Regions from separate parts of the Lactobacillus kullabergensis genome, predicted to be linked through region 1. Evidence: a T-box and tRNA genes for the amino acid it is inferred to sense, from the RefSeq annotation. Region 1 holds a T-box; the other holds one or more tRNA genes.
What was found. A T-box is a leader RNA that pairs with one kind of tRNA and senses whether it is charged. The one in region 1 lies ahead of pheS (phenylalanine--tRNA ligase subunit alpha), so its partner is inferred to be a tRNA-Phe.
Positions count from the first base shown of each region.

Region 2: it encodes a tRNA-Phe, which carries the amino acid that the T-box ahead of pheS (phenylalanine--tRNA ligase subunit alpha) is inferred to sense. The anticodon was not compared.

Region 1 is NZ_CP029477.1:1,276,066-1,283,669, forward strand. It holds gene DKL58_RS06010 (peptidoglycan D,D-transpeptidase FtsI family protein) at 1-497, opposite strand, end outside; gene DKL58_RS06015 (N-acetylglucosamine kinase) at 781-1,695, shown strand; gene greA (transcription elongation factor GreA) at 1,796-2,272, opposite strand; gene pheT (phenylalanine--tRNA ligase subunit beta) at 2,348-4,765, opposite strand; gene pheS (phenylalanine--tRNA ligase subunit alpha) at 4,765-5,814, opposite strand; T-box leader at 5,855-6,057, opposite strand; gene DKL58_RS06035 (winged helix-turn-helix transcriptional regulator) at 6,106-6,456, opposite strand; gene DKL58_RS06040 (TrmH family RNA methyltransferase) at 6,535-7,305, opposite strand; gene DKL58_RS06045 (acylphosphatase) at 7,398-7,604, shown strand, end outside.
Region 2 is NZ_CP029477.1:468,529-476,132, forward strand. It holds rRNA gene DKL58_RS02265 (23S ribosomal RNA) at 1-477, shown strand, start outside; rRNA gene rrf (5S ribosomal RNA) at 556-672, shown strand; tRNA gene DKL58_RS02275 (tRNA-Val) at 677-749, shown strand; tRNA gene DKL58_RS02280 (tRNA-Lys) at 754-826, shown strand; tRNA gene DKL58_RS02285 (tRNA-Leu) at 839-920, shown strand; tRNA gene DKL58_RS02290 (tRNA-Thr) at 953-1,025, shown strand; tRNA gene DKL58_RS02295 (tRNA-Gly) at 1,037-1,108, shown strand; tRNA gene DKL58_RS02300 (tRNA-Leu) at 1,119-1,204, shown strand; tRNA gene DKL58_RS02305 (tRNA-Arg) at 1,214-1,287, shown strand; tRNA gene DKL58_RS02310 (tRNA-Pro) at 1,294-1,367, shown strand; tRNA gene DKL58_RS02315 (tRNA-Met) at 1,398-1,471, shown strand; tRNA gene DKL58_RS02320 (tRNA-Ile) at 1,485-1,558, shown strand; tRNA gene DKL58_RS02325 (tRNA-Met) at 1,598-1,671, shown strand; tRNA gene DKL58_RS02330 (tRNA-Asp) at 1,675-1,748, shown strand; tRNA gene DKL58_RS02335 (tRNA-Phe) at 1,755-1,827, shown strand; tRNA gene DKL58_RS02340 (tRNA-Gly) at 1,839-1,909, shown strand; tRNA gene DKL58_RS02345 (tRNA-Ile) at 1,915-1,988, shown strand; tRNA gene DKL58_RS02350 (tRNA-Ser) at 1,993-2,082, shown strand; tRNA gene DKL58_RS02355 (tRNA-Glu) at 2,439-2,510, shown strand; tRNA gene DKL58_RS02360 (tRNA-Ser) at 2,537-2,623, shown strand; tRNA gene DKL58_RS02365 (tRNA-Met) at 2,634-2,707, shown strand; tRNA gene DKL58_RS02370 (tRNA-Asp) at 2,711-2,784, shown strand; tRNA gene DKL58_RS02375 (tRNA-Phe) at 2,791-2,863, shown strand; tRNA gene DKL58_RS02380 (tRNA-Tyr) at 2,871-2,952, shown strand; tRNA gene DKL58_RS02385 (tRNA-Trp) at 2,957-3,027, shown strand; tRNA gene DKL58_RS02390 (tRNA-His) at 3,040-3,112, shown strand; tRNA gene DKL58_RS02395 (tRNA-Gln) at 3,120-3,191, shown strand; tRNA gene DKL58_RS02400 (tRNA-Cys) at 3,215-3,285, shown strand; tRNA gene DKL58_RS02405 (tRNA-Leu) at 3,330-3,414, shown strand; gene DKL58_RS02410 (glycosyltransferase family 4 protein) at 3,525-4,697, shown strand; gene DKL58_RS02415 (glycosyltransferase family 4 protein) at 4,690-5,733, shown strand; gene DKL58_RS02420 (lysylphosphatidylglycerol synthase transmembrane domain-containing protein) at 5,733-6,758, shown strand; gene DKL58_RS02425 (LTA synthase family protein) at 6,828-7,604, shown strand, end outside.

The DNA.
Region 1 (7,604 bases):
CCTGAAATCTTATTGTAAATTAAAGCCGCTGTTTTTTCACGTGCACTTAATTTAACATGTTCAGCATTAACTTGCTCTTGGATTCTTTTATTAATTAAATTATCATCCTGTGTTGCTCTCACTGATTTAGGAACTTTAGCGGCTTCCTTAGCACTATTATTTTTATTAGCCAAATAATAATCAATTACTTGCTGCTGTGTCGGTTTTTCGTCTTTAATTGAAATATATTGGCTAAGAGAATTTGAAATTGAATAAATATCTTCACTTGTAGTAGAAACACTTTTGGTATAGGTAATAGCATTCTTAGCTCTATTTCCTACCAATACGCGCCCTTTGCTGTCATACATAACCCCACGAGGAACTTGACTTGAAACTACAGCAGAATTAGATTTTTGCACTTCAGCCTTAAAACGAGAACCATAGCCTATTTGCAAATATGCCAGTTGTCCAATTAACGTAGCAAAAAGGACAAAAATAATCCCCAAAATTATTTTCATCCTAATTGGAGTTGAAGCTTGTTTTTTGGAATTATTATTTTTAGTCTTTAGCTTTTTCTTAAAAAAATTCAATTAGACTCAACCTCACTAAACTAGTGTAATTTTAGCAAAAACTAGATGACAAATCTATTGAGATGTTAACGTTTTGAAAAAACTTTAATAGATAAGTTGCAAATGACAAGTAATAAACTAGTTATAGACACTTCATAAAAAATCTTCTGTAAATTATTTATTTGTAATAAAATATTGATGGGATAAAAAAATTTAGAAAGAAGATCAAACTATGACACTTAAATTTCAAATTGGAGTTGACGCAGGCGGAACCCATACTATGGCGATTGCTTATGACTTAAAAGGTCATGAACTTGCACGTTCACAAGCTGGGCCAGGTCAGGTAAACACTAACTACGCCAGTGCAATAACCAATATTACAAATGCTATAAACAAGTTAATTGATGAAATCGATGGTGACTGCCAACGTATCTTATGTGGAATAGCTGGCTTATCTGTTGTTGGCCATGCACCTGAAGTAGCAGCTGAGATTTCAGCTAAAGCTAATAACTTACCAACCAGAGCAATTACTGATTCACTTTTAGCTCTTTATAATGGTCTTGAAGGTGAAGATGGTGGCTTAGTGATCGCCGGTACTGGTTCAGTTTATAATGGTTTACAGAATGGCAGAATTATCACAACCGGAGGATATGGCGCCATTTTAGGTGATGAAGGTTCCGGGTACGCGATTGCTTTGTCAGCTTTAAAATCTGCCCTACTTAGTTGGGACAAACGAGAAGAAAATGAACTAATTTCAATGTTCAATAAATTGTTCAAAGTTGACAACCTAAATGATGCAACAGCTAAATTTTATAAGACAGCAAACGCTGACTTTGCGTCAATGGCCGTTAATGTAGCACAACTAGCTGATAAAGGTAATCCTTTTGCATTAGCAGTAATCAAGGAACAGGCAGAACTTCTTGCACGTGATATTATTATTGGCATGAATCGTTACGAAGATCCTAAACCAATGAAAATTGCATTAACTGGTTCTGTGCTTGCTAATAACCACATGCTACGAGATTTTCTTGAAGATAAAGTCAGGGAAAAATATCCAGACGCACAATTTTCAATTTCTAACGGTGAGAATGCTCGAGGTGTGGTCTTTGATAAAAGCAAAGATTACCGCTACTTTACCAGTCACTAGAAAAAGCATAAAAAAGCCAGAACATATTCATTTAAGAAAACGTATATGCTCTGGTCTTTTTTTATCTAAAATAGTAAAACACTTTTGTAAAGACTGCTAACTATTCCTCTACTTTATTGATCACTACATCAAATTTACCACCAGGTGTTGATATAGTTACTGTTTCACCCTTTTTTTTGCCTAGAATTGCTTGGGCTATTGGCGAATCGTTAGAAATCTTACCATTCATCGGATCAGATTCATCACTACCAACGATGGTATATGTTTCTGGTTCATCTTCACCAACTTCAGTATAAGTTACTGTTTTACCCACTGCAACTTCATCTGGATCACTAGAGTTAGCGTCAACCACATGAGCATACTTAAGCATTTCTTCAACAACGCTAATACGATCTTCTAAATGGCTCTGTTCGTCTTTGGCAGCGTCATATTCAGAGTTTTCGGACAAGTCACCATAAGAACGAGCAACTTTAATTCTTTCAATCACTTCAGGGCGCTTCACGACTTTTAGATTTTTTAATTCTGCTTCCAGTTTTTCTTTTCCTTCAGCAGTCATCGGATAAGATTTTTCAGGCATTAAATTTCCACTCCTTAAAGTTAAATTTCTTTTTGCAAAGATCTATGATATTACTTTAACGATTAAAGTCAACCATTAACGTATATCTGCTTTAAGCTGCTTTTCGAGACTTGAGTCAATAGAATTTATTGCTTCGTTAACAATTGCATCGGTTAAAGTATCATTTTCATTTAGGAAAGTTAAACGATAAGCAAAACTCTTTTTATCTTCGGCAATGTGAGACCCACGATATACATCGATAATGCGTAAATCATGGAGGTACTTGCCACCATTTTCTTTGATGACATCTTCAACAGCTTGGTTAGTAATTTCCTGGTCTACTAAGATTGAAAGGTCACGTTCAACTGCAGGGAATTTCGGCGCAGTTTGTGCTGTAGTATGTGGGTTAAGAATTAGTGGAATAATATCATCGAGATTTAACTCGTAACCATAAATTTCGCTATCCTTCATAGCTTTATTAGATTGTGTGACAGTGCGGTCTAACATACCAATCATGCCAACATATTTGTTCTTAATGTATATACCGGCAGTTCTGGTGGGATGCATATACATAATTACTTCAGCCTTGTATTCAACATTATCTGTGTCAATCCCCAAAGCTAAAAACAAGTTGGTAAGTTGTCCTTTAACATAAAAGAAATCAATTTTTTCATTATTGTTTTGCCAATTTTCAAAATAAACATTACCACTATATAGTGCAGCTAAATGTTCATGTTCATTATAAGTATTATTTTCGAAGTCATAGACACGTCCTTGCTCAAAAATTGCCAGTTGATTTTGCTTGCGAGCCATATTATAGGCTGCAGCATCTACAAGACCTGTCATAAGGTTTTGTCTCAGAGTTGAACGGTTTGAATTCAATGGCATCTGGACCTCAACTGGCCTCTTAGGTTCTTGGGAAAAGCCAATTGCTTTTTCAAGTGAAGTTAGTGAATAAGAAATAGCTTCTATTAAACCTTGACCTTGAACAATATTCTTAATACGTCTAATGGCTTCTTCTTTTTTAGAATAGCCACCATGTGTTTCTGCTAAAACTGGCTGTGTAGATTTGATATTATCATATCCATATAAACGTCCAACTTCTTCAACAAGATCAGCAGGAATAGCTACATCCCAGCGCCGCGCTGGCACATCAACAATTAGTTCATCATTATTAATTTCTGCCTTGAAATTCAAGCGGGAAAAAATTGTAGCAATTTCTGATGAAGAAATATCAGTACCCAAAACTTTATTTATGTAAGAAATCGTTGTTTTAATTCGAACTGCTTGCTTTTCTTCACTACTTCCCGTAATCACACCTTCATTTATTTTTCCAGAAGCATCATTACGCAGTAACAGAGCAGCCATATCTAATGCCCGGGTTGTTGCATCCCAATTAACACCTTTTTCATAACGACTAGAAGCTTCTGTCCGATTAGCGTGACGCAGAGCAGCTTTTCTAATTAAGGTTGGATCAAAAATAGCAGACTCTAACAAAACATCAGTAGTATCAGCTTCAATTTCAGAATTAAGACCGCCCATAACTCCGGCCATCATCACAACTTCTTCACCATTTGTTATAACAATGTCATTAGGATCAAGATCAACTTCTTTATTGTTTAAAAGTGTCAATTTCTCGTTCTTATTAGCTTTTCTAACCACTAACTTATTTGTTTTAAAAGCACGAGCATCGTAGCTGTGCATTGGCTGGCCGGTTAAAAGCATAATATAATTTGTCACGTCAACAACATTATTAATGGGTCTAATGCCGGCATTCCAAAGCCGCCTTTGAAGCCAAAGCGGGCTGTCCCCTATTTTCACATTACTGATTTTGCGTAAATAGAACTTAGGTGCAAGCTCAGGATCAACATCTAAAGTGAAGTCTTTTGTCCAATCTGGACCGTCTTCCTTAAGGGTTATATCTTCAACTCTGACAGGTGTGTCAGTAATAGCACCGACTTCATAAGCTGAGCCTTCCATTGATAAGGTATCAGCGCGATTCGGAGTAATGTCAAAGTCAAAAATATAGTCATCCATTCCTAACGGAGCAAATGCGGACTGTCCTGGTTTGATATCGGCATCTTTAGGAAAAACATATATACCCTTCGCATATTTTTCAGGTACCAAATTATCTGGAAATCCTATTTCTTGTAAGCCACAAATCATACCATTTGATTCATTTCCACGTAATTTGCTTTTTTTAATTTTTACATTACCAGCAATCCGAGCACCAGGTAAAGCCACCACTACATCTTCTCCAGCAGCAACATTAGGTGCACCACAGACAATTTGATGAGATTCATCTTCTCCCACATCAACATGAGTAAGATTCAGGTGTGTGCCAGCAATTGGTTCACAGTCAATAATATGACCAACAACTATCTGTTTCATACCCTCTTCAGGATGCTTGACACCGGCTACTTCGATACCTGTACGTGTTATTTTTTCAGCTAACTCCTTTGGATCTTGGTCTAAATCAATAAAATCCTTCAACCAACTATATGAAACCAGCATTATCTTTCCTCCTTACTGAATTGCTCTAAGAAGCGAACATCGTTAGTATAGAAATCACGAATATCATCAATACCATATTTAAGAATGGCAAAACGGTCTAATCCCACGCCAAAGGCAAAACCACCATAAACATTGGCATCAACTCCAGCATTTTCAAGAACATTAGGATGAACCATTCCAGCACCTAAAACTTCGATCCAGCCAGTATATTTACAAATTGAGCAACCCTTGCCATTGCAGTTAAAGCAGGAAACATCCATTTCAACAGAAGGTTCAGTAAAAGGAAAGTAACTAGGACGCAGACGGGTTTCGCGGTCTTGACCAAAAATATGCTTTGCCATTAATTCCAAGGTTCCCTTTAAATCACCCATCGTAATGTTTTTATCAACTACCAGACCCTCCATTTGCATAAACTGATGTGAGTGAGTAGCATCATCATCATCACGACGATATACTTTACCTGGTCCTACCATCTTTAAAGGACCCTTGGCAAAATCATGTTTTTCTAATACTCGTGCCTGGTCACCAGAAGTCTGAGAACGTAATAAGTCTTCAGAATCTATATAAAAGGTTTCTTGCATGTCTCTTGCCGGGTGGTCTTTTGGCAAATTCATCATTTCAAAACAATAATGATCAGTTTCAATCTCTGGTCCTTGCACAACTCTATAACCCATGCCAATAAAATATTTTTCGAGATCATCCAAAATGATATTGATTGGATGCTTTGTACCAAGATGCATTTCGCGACCAGGTAAAGTAACATCGATTTTTTCTTTTGCCAGTTGTTCCTCAACTAAAGTTGCTACTATTTCATTTTTAGCATCATCCAGCTTAGCATTGAACAGATCCCGCAATTTATTTACTCGTTGCCCAACTTCACGTCTATCACTTGGATCAATATCTTTCATTGAATGAAGAATAGTTGTCAATTCGCTTTTACGACCAGTTAATTTAACACGAACATCATTTAACTTTTCTTCATTTTTAGCCTTATCGATCTCATCAAGACCTTTTTCACGCAGTTCTTTTAACCTGTCAAATAAGTCCATAAAATTTTTCCTTTCAAATCAAACAAAAAAGCTTCATCCCAAAAGGGACGAAGCTTCGCGGTACCACCCTAGTTTGGACACCAAATGCCCACACTCATGTTTCGATAACGGTGAATACCGGAATGGATTAGATTCTACTAGTAAGATGAAATTCACAGTTCTGTTTAGACTTTTCTTTCAGCTCAATAAAAAAGTCTCTCTGATTAAATGAATGCTGCTACTAGTCTTACTCTTTGTAATTAGTTAATAGAATATATCTTTTTTAAAAAACTTGCAAGTGGATGTATAAATTTAAACCCACTTATCTGCCCAGCCATGAATTTGGTCAAAAACAGGTTTTAATTCCTCACCTTTTTGTGTCAGGCTATAAGAAATGATTTTTGTTCTGCTGTCGACTGAACGATTGACAATATTTTCTTTTTCTAATTCTTTCAATCTTTCGACCAAAACACGGTCAGAGCAAGGCAGTACACACTGTGCCAGATCTTTAAAGCGCATATAATCACCGGCACACAGTGAACTAATGATTAAACCATTCCACTTCTTACCAATGATTTTAAATGCGTTAATAAAATGTTTGCAGTATTCATAATTTGAAGCGCCACAACCCGCACAGTTTTTGTCCTTAATACCTTGAGCCATGATACAGTCCTCCCACAAGAAAGTGTCTACTTTGTGTTTATTATATTAAATATACTTACTAAAAACAAGTATTAATAGTCAGGAGAAATAGTAGATGATGATTCCAGCTGCTACTGCAGCATTCAATGATTCAGCTTCGCCTTTTATAGGAATATATAGTTTCTGATCACATATTTTTTCTATTTCTGAAGTAACACCATGTGCTTCATTGCCAATAACAATCCCTACTTGTGGCGCTTTTACAAGCTCTTGTAATTTCCTAGCATTTTGATCCAGCATGCTTGAATATACTGGTATTGCATTATCCTGCATTTCTTTTATTACATCAATCAAATCTTGAACAACTAACTTGATATGAAATTGACTTCCTTGCATTGCGCGCTGAGTCTTAGGATTATAGATATCAACACTTTCAGGTGATAAAACAACACCATCAAATCCCGCCGCATCTGCTGTCCTAATAATTGTACCGACATTCCCAGGATCTGCCAGATGGTCTAACAAAACCCATTTACCAAAATTAAAATGGTAGTTTTGCGGTTGAGTAATTTTTAAAACCATAAATATATCTTGTGAATTTTTAGTGCTGGCAAGATGATGGGCAACAGTAGAGTTAATTACGAAAGTATTCATACTTGTCAATAAGTGAGGAAAAATATCTTGAATCTTAGCTAAAGCTTCTTCAGTGCCTAAAAGATACTTGTACTTTTCGTTTGCATTGAGAGCTTCAGTGACTAGGTGAAAGCCTTCGATTACGTATAATCCATTTTCTTGGCGATATCTTTTTTGCTTCAGTTTACTTAATTCTTTTACCAATTTATTTTTTAATGAACTTATTTTTTTAGACATTAAGGTATCTTCTTTCGTATTTATCAATATTATTTTTAATTTCAAGCTGATAAAATGTTAAAATCAAGAAAGTAGGACTAGGAAGGATTATTATGGGATTTTTTAACAAACACAAGAGCGAAAGAAAAAGCGATCCAACTGATAATTCAAGAGAAACTTGGCAATTAACCATTTCAGGCATTGTCCAGGGTGTAGGTTTTCGCTGGAGCGTATTAAACCTGGCTCAAAAAATGGGGATGACTGGCAGTGTTCGTAATAACAGTGACGGGGCAGTCACAATTACTTTACAGGCAGAATTA
Region 2 (7,604 bases), 810 kb from region 1:
ACTCAACGGATAAAAGCTACCCTGGGGATAACAGGCTTATCTCCCCCAAGAGTTCACATCGACGGGGAGGTTTGGCACCTCGATGTCGGCTCGTCGCATCCTGGGGCTGAAGTCGGTCCCAAGGGTTGGGCTGTTCGCCCATTAAAGCGGCACGCGAGCTGGGTTCAGAACGTCGTGAGACAGTTCGGTCCCTATCCGTCGTGGGCGTAGGAAATTTGCGAGGAGCTGTCCTTAGTACGAGAGGACCGGGATGGACATACCGCTGGTGTACCAGTTGTCTTGCCAAAGGCATCGCTGGGTAGCTAAGTATGGCCGGGATAAGCGCTGAAAGCATCTAAGTGCGAAGCCCCCCTCAAGATGAGATTTCCCATACGCAAGTAGTAAGACACCTCAAAGACTAAGAGGTAGATAGGCTGGGAGTGGAAGAGCCGCGAGGCTTGGAGCGGACCAGTACTAATCAGTCGAGGACTTGACCAGAGCTTGAAGGCAATCAAGGTTTTTGAAAAGAGGATTATATTTAGTTTTGAGCGTAGAAGCTCAAAGAGAGAGAAAAAGTACGGTGGCAAGAGCAAGAAGGAAACACCTGTAACCATGCCGAACACAGCAGTTAAGCTTCTTCACGCCGAGAGTAGTTGGTGGGAGACTGCCTGCGAGGGTAGGACGCTGCCGTGCTTATGGAGGATTAGCTCAGCTGGGAGAGCATCTGCCTTACAAGCAGGAGGTCACAGGTTCGAGCCCTGTATCCTCCATCTCGAGTCGTTAGCTCAGTTGGTAGAGCATCTGACTTTTAATCAGAGGGTCGACGGTTCAAGCCCGTCACGACTCATGGCCCCATTTTGCGGGTGTGGCGGAATTGGCAGACGCGCTAGATTTAGGTTCTAGTGTTTTCGGACGTGTGGGTTCAAGTCCCACCACCCGTATTCGCCAGTAATATATACCATATTTACATTTTGCCGATTTAGCTCAGTTGGTAGAGCATCTGTCTTGTAAACAGGGGGTCGTACGTTCAAATCGTATAATCGGCATCACATATCGTGCGGAAGTAGTTCAGTGGTAGAACATCACCTTGCCATGGTGGGGGTCGCGGGTTCGAATCCCGTCTTCCGCTTTCATTACTTGCCGGGGTGGCGGAATTGGCAGACGCACGGGACTTAAAATCCCGCGGTTGGTTTCAACCGTACCGGTTCGACTCCGGTCCTCGGCATTTAGTGATGCGCCCTTAGCGCAACTGGATAGAGTGTCTGACTACGAATCAGAAGGTTGAAGGTTCAAATCCTTCAGGGCGCATAATTACGGGAAGTGGCTCAGTTTGGTAGAGCACCTGGTTTGGGACCAGGGGGTCGCAGGTTCGAATCCTGTCTTCCCGATTGTAATCTTTATAAAATGATTGCATTGTTGGCGGTGTAGCTCAGCTGGCTAGAGCGTCCGGTTCATACCCGGGAGGTCGAGGGTTCGATCCCCCCCGCCGCTATTTCCCAGAGCTTGGACCTTTAGCTCAGTTGGTTAGAGCAGACGGCTCATAACCGTCCTGTCGTAGGTTCGAGTCCTACAAGGTCCATAAAGTATGGAGTTTGTTTGTACTTTTATATTTTAAAATCGCGGGATGGAGCAGTCTGGTAGCTCGTCGGGCTCATAACCCGAAGGCCGGTGGTTCAAATCCACCTCCCGCAATATGGTCCATTGGAGCAGTGGTTTATCTCGTCTCCCTGTCACGGAGAAGATCATCAGTTCAAATCTGATATGGACCGTAGGATGGCTCGGTAGCTCAGTCGGTAGAGCAAAGGATTGAAGCTCCTTGTGTCGGCGGTTCGATTCCGTCCCGCGCCATTTATATTAGTGCGGGTATGGTTTAGTGGTAAAACGAAAGCCTTCCAAGCTTTAGTCGCGAGTCCGATTCTCGTTACCCGCTTTTTGGGGCCTATAGCTCAGCTGGTTAGAGCGCACGCCTGATAAGCGTGAGGTCGATGGTTCAAGTCCATTTAGGCCCATTGTGGAGACTTACTCAAGTGGCTGAAGAGGCGCCCTTGCTAAGGGTGTAGATCGGGTTATTCTGGTGCGAGAGTTCGAATCTCTCAGTCTCCGCTGATATAATTAAGAAGACCGTAGATTTTGTTCTAACGGTCTTTTTAATTACTAGATATGGGCTTTAATCAGTTGTTAAATCTTTAAAGGAGTTGTAATTCAGCCTTTTTTGACAATATGTTATAACAATATTGGTATTGCCATAAGTAAAAATTTTAATTGGCGATCCTACGAAAAAAAGTTTAACTTTTTACACAAAACTCTTGCATGATGAATCATAATCCTGTATTATTAATAACGTTGTGATTCAGCAACTTAAAAGGATTTATCGAATCAACTAAATAAAAAATGGTTGACTTTTGGCAATAAGTTCGGTATTATAATTAAGCGTCTTATGGCGTAAGAACGATAAATATGACCCGTTGGTCAAGTGGTTAAGACATCGCCCTTTCACGGCGGTAACATGGGTTCAAATCCCGTACGGGTCATTACCATTCTTGGTATATTTACATTTGGAGGATTACCCAAGTGGCTTAAGGGGACGGTTTTGAAAACCGTTAGACGGTCTTGCCGTGCGTGGGTTCAAATCCCACATCCTCCTTTAATAAAATCGCGGGATGGAGCAGTCTGGTAGCTCGTCGGGCTCATAACCCGAAGGCCGGTGGTTCAAATCCACCTCCCGCAATATGGTCCATTGGAGCAGTGGTTTATCTCGTCTCCCTGTCACGGAGAAGATCATCAGTTCAAATCTGATATGGACCGTAGGATGGCTCGGTAGCTCAGTCGGTAGAGCAAAGGATTGAAGCTCCTTGTGTCGGCGGTTCGATTCCGTCCCGCGCCATCAGCCTGGAGGAGTAGCGAAGTGGCTAAACGCGGCGGTCTGTAAAACCGCTCTCTCTGAGTTCGGCGGTTCGAATCCACCCTCCTCCATAATAGGGATATCGTATAAAGGTAGTACATCGGTCTCCAAAACCGCTAGTGTGGGTTCAATTCCTACTATCCCTGTTTACATTCATGGCGGAATTGGTGAAGGGGTTAACACACCGGTTTGTGGATCCGGCATACATGGGTTCGAATCCCATATTCCGCCCTAGCATTGGGATATAGCCAAGCGGTAAGGCACTAGACTTTGACTCTATTATGCGCTGGTTCGAATCCAGCTATCCCAATCTATTTATTAATAAAATTCGATGGCGGTGTAGCCAAGTGGTAAGGCAGAGGTCTGCAAAACCTTAATCGTCGGTTCAAATCCGATCCCCGCCTTTATCGGTTCACTCATTGAACTGTTAATTAAAACATATTATTATGGCGGTGTGGCGGAATTGGCAGACGCGCCAGACTCAAAATCTGGTGTCCGTTTAGGACGTATCGGTTCGACCCCGATCACCGCTATTTACTGAGCAGCTCTTGCACGAGAGCTGCTTTTGTATTGTTAATTTTTTCTATAAAAATTGCACAAGTTATGTGTAATCTTTATAATACCTTTTATGGAGGTATTTAAGATGAATATAGGTATCTTTACCGATTCATATTTTCCACAATTAAGTGGTGTTGCAACATCAATTAAAACCTTAAAGGATGCTCTTGAGGAGCAGGGTCATAATGTTTTTATTTTTACTACTACCGATCCTCATATAAAAAAAGGGACAGTTGAGGCTAACATATTCCGTTTCAGCAGCGTTCCCTTTATTTCGTTTACTGATAGACGTGTTGCGTTTAGAGGTTTTTTTGAAGCTACAAAAGTTGCTCGTGAAGTTAAATTGGATATTGTTCATACCCAAACCGAATTTGCTTTGGGTATGATAGGGAAGTACGTTGCCCACCAATTGAAAATTCCGGCAATTCATACTTACCATACTATGTATGAAGATTACCTACACTACGTTTTAAATGGACATTTGCTTAGACCATATCATGTTAAGCAATTTACTAATGCCTACTTAAAAAATATGGATGGCGTTATAGCTCCCAGTAAGCGTGTAGAAGCACTTTTAAAGCGTTATAGAGTAAACATACCTATGAGAGTTATTCCAACTGGAGTGGACATAAATAGCTTAAATAAGCTTGAGACAGTTGACGTTCGCAAAGAGTTAGATATACCAGACGATGTACCAGTATTGTTAACTTTGAGCAGAGTTGCGGAAGAAAAGAAAATTGACCGCATTCTGAATGCAATGCCAGAAATTATTGATGAGTTTCCAAAAACACGTCTAGTAATTGCTGGCGATGGACCAGATATGGAAGTTTTGCAAGAACAGGTTGAAAGATTAACATTGGAAGATAGTGTAATATTTACTGGGGATATACCTCATGATGATGTTGGTTCATACTATAAAATGGCTGATTTGTTTGTTTCGGCCAGTGATACGGAAACTCAAGGTCTGACATATATTGAAGCCCTGGCTTCAGGCACAAGATGCGTCGTTTATGATACAGACTATACTGAGCATGTTTTTGATGATGAAGAATTTGGCAAAGTCTTTAATGGTCCTGGCGAAATGTTAAATGAAATATTATTCTACTTAAGAAAAGGGAGAAAACAAATCCCACATGATAAATTAGCTGCAAAAATGGATCAAATCTCTGCTCAAAAATTTGCCAGTTCAGTTTATCAATTTTATCAAGACACAATTTCAAATTATCAAAAGGATCTCAAAGAGGAGACAAATGATTAGAATTAATATGTTTTCACAAGCTGCCTCAGTAAAAGGACAGGGAGTCGGTTCTGCTTATACGGAGCTGATAAGATTACTTAGAACACACTTGGTCGATAAGTTTTATGTCACTGACAACAAGTATGGCAAAAGTGATCTGACACATTATCATACGGTAAATCCAACTTATTTTGCTAACAGCTTTTCACCAGCACGTGGACGCAAAATTGGTTATGTTCACTTTTTGCCGGAAACGCTTGAAGGATCAGTTAAATTGCCATCATTTGCAAAAAATATTTTTTATAAGTATGTAATTGATTTTTATAAACGGATGGATGAGATCGTAGTTGTTAATCCGATTTTTATTGATAAGTTAGTTAAATATGGTATTAAGCGTGAAAATGTGAAGTATATTCCCAACTTTGTATCGAAGAATGAGTTTTATTCAGAAAGTCAGGAAAAAAAGAATTCATTTAGGCATCAATTAGGTATACCACTTAATAAATTTGTGGTTTTCGGTGATGGTCAAGTACAAGCTCGTAAAGGTGTTGATGACTTTGCCAAATTGGCCGAAGCAAATCCTGAGATGCAATTTATTTGGGCTGGAGGCTTTTCTTTTGGCAAAATAACTGATGGTTATGATCATTTTAAAAAATTGGTCGAAAATCCGCCACATAATCTTAAATTTACGGGAATCATTGATCGACAGAAATTAGTTGACTACCTCAATATTGCAGATCTTTTTGTTTTGCCGTCTTATGATGAGCTGTTTCCTATGTCTGTTTTAGAGGCCTTTAGCTGTGGTACGCCAGTTTTATTGCGCGATCTCGATTTATATCAGGCAATAATTAGTGGTTACTACCTGAAGGGCAGCAATTTTACTGAAATGAATCAGCAATTACAAGCAGCTGCTCACGATACTGCAATTTTAAATAAATATAGCAAGTTATCTGATGAAGCCAGTGAAAAATATTCTGAAGATAATTTAGCCCATATATGGGATGATTTTTATCACGAACAGTATGAAATTGGTCGTGAGCTGGGACAAATTCGCTAATGAATAAAAAACACTTGTGGGGTGTTGCCATAGTTCTAGTAATAAGTGGCATAGTCTTATATGTTGACTTAAGATCAACTCCAATTGCGCAATTGGAGCAAGCAGCTCGCAATATTAATTTGATTGGATTAGTTGCTGTTTTTAGTTTGATGCTTCTTTCTTATGTTTTTGAAGCTAGCATTTTGGCAGTTCTTACCAAACGCAAAAATGAACCTAAACGTTCAAAATGGTCTTTTTTTAGAATTCCTTTGATTCAAGCGCTTTTCAATGCCATCACTCCTATGTCAACTGGTGGACAGCCTTCGCAATTGGCTGCTATGGTTCAAATGGGAATAGAAGGCGGTCGGGCAACATCCTTACTACTAATGAAGTTTATTATTTATCAAATTGTAGTTTTTTTAGCTTACGTCACTACAATTATTACTGGCTTTCATATGGTTGCAACCAAGTTTGCGGGTTTAGCTGTTTTCATTGCAATCGGCTTTTTAATTCATGTTAGTTCTATTGCTTTTTTGCTGGCAATTTTGTTTGCCTATAATTGGACTAAAAATGCTGCCAATTGGATAATGAACTTACTGGCGAAATTTATTAATCAAGAGCGGGTCGCTATATGGCGCAAAAACACGCTTGACAAAATTGAAACATTTTATGAAGAAAGCCAAAAGCTAAAAAGAGAAAAAAAGAAATTGCTAGTGTGTGTAGTACTCACTGTATTACAACTGTTATGTTTTTATTCAATTCCCTATATGACGCTGGTAGCATTAAATGTTTCTGCTGATTGGACAAGCGTAACTCAAATGAACATTATGATTATCATGTTCATGGCAATCATACCTATTCCGGGAGCATCAGGTGGGGCAGAATATAGTTTTCAAACTTTATTTTCCACCTTTATTTCATCTAATGGCACCTTAATCGTAGGGATGTTCTTGTGGCGTTTTGTCACGTATTTTTTCGGCATGATTTTAGGAATCTTTGGTTGGATTTTTAAACCGCAAAAATTGCTAAGCCCACAAAATGATTAATTTTTATTAAAATACCTGCGCATAATTGCACTTAAGGGTAAGATATAGGCTTAGTGAGAGGAGAATAGGATGACACGTATTAAGTCTTTTCTACAATGGCTAACCCAAACCAAACTAGGCTTTTTTACTATTGTTTTAGTGACTTTCTGGTTGAAAACATACGTAATTTATCTAACAAAATTTAATCTAGGTGCTGAAGGTGCAATGCAGAATTTTCTGTTATTTTTAAATCCTTTGCCTTCAGGACTACTTTTGCTGGGAATTGGTCTTTTCTTTAAGGGCAGAAAGTCCTATTGGATTGTGATTGCAATTGATTTTGTGCTCAGTTTGTGGTTATTTGCCAATATCCTTTATTATCGCGAGTTTTCAAATTTTTTATCTTTGTCTATAATTAAAACTTCCGGCTCAACTGCTGATAATTTAGGCAAAAGTATTGTAGGAATAACTCGAGTTACGGATTTTTTAGCCTTTATTGACATTGTTCTTGTCATTCTTTTAATGGTTGCCAAAGTCGTTAAATATGATTTACGTCCATTAAAGTTAAGATTTAATCTTTTGCTTGAAGGTATTGCAGTTCTTCTCATTGGCGTTAATTTGTTGATGGCTCAAAAAGACCGCTCAGGTCTGTTAACTAGAACTTTTGACAACAGTTATATTGTAAAATATTTGGGTATGAATGAATATGCGGTATATGATGCTTTTAAAACAGCTCAAACAAGCGAACAAATGGCAAAGGCTAACGTATCTGACTTGCAATCTGTTAAAAAGTACTTAAAGGTTAACTACGTTAAACCGAATAGCACATATACAGGTGTTGCAAAAGGCAAAAATGTGTTGGTTATACAT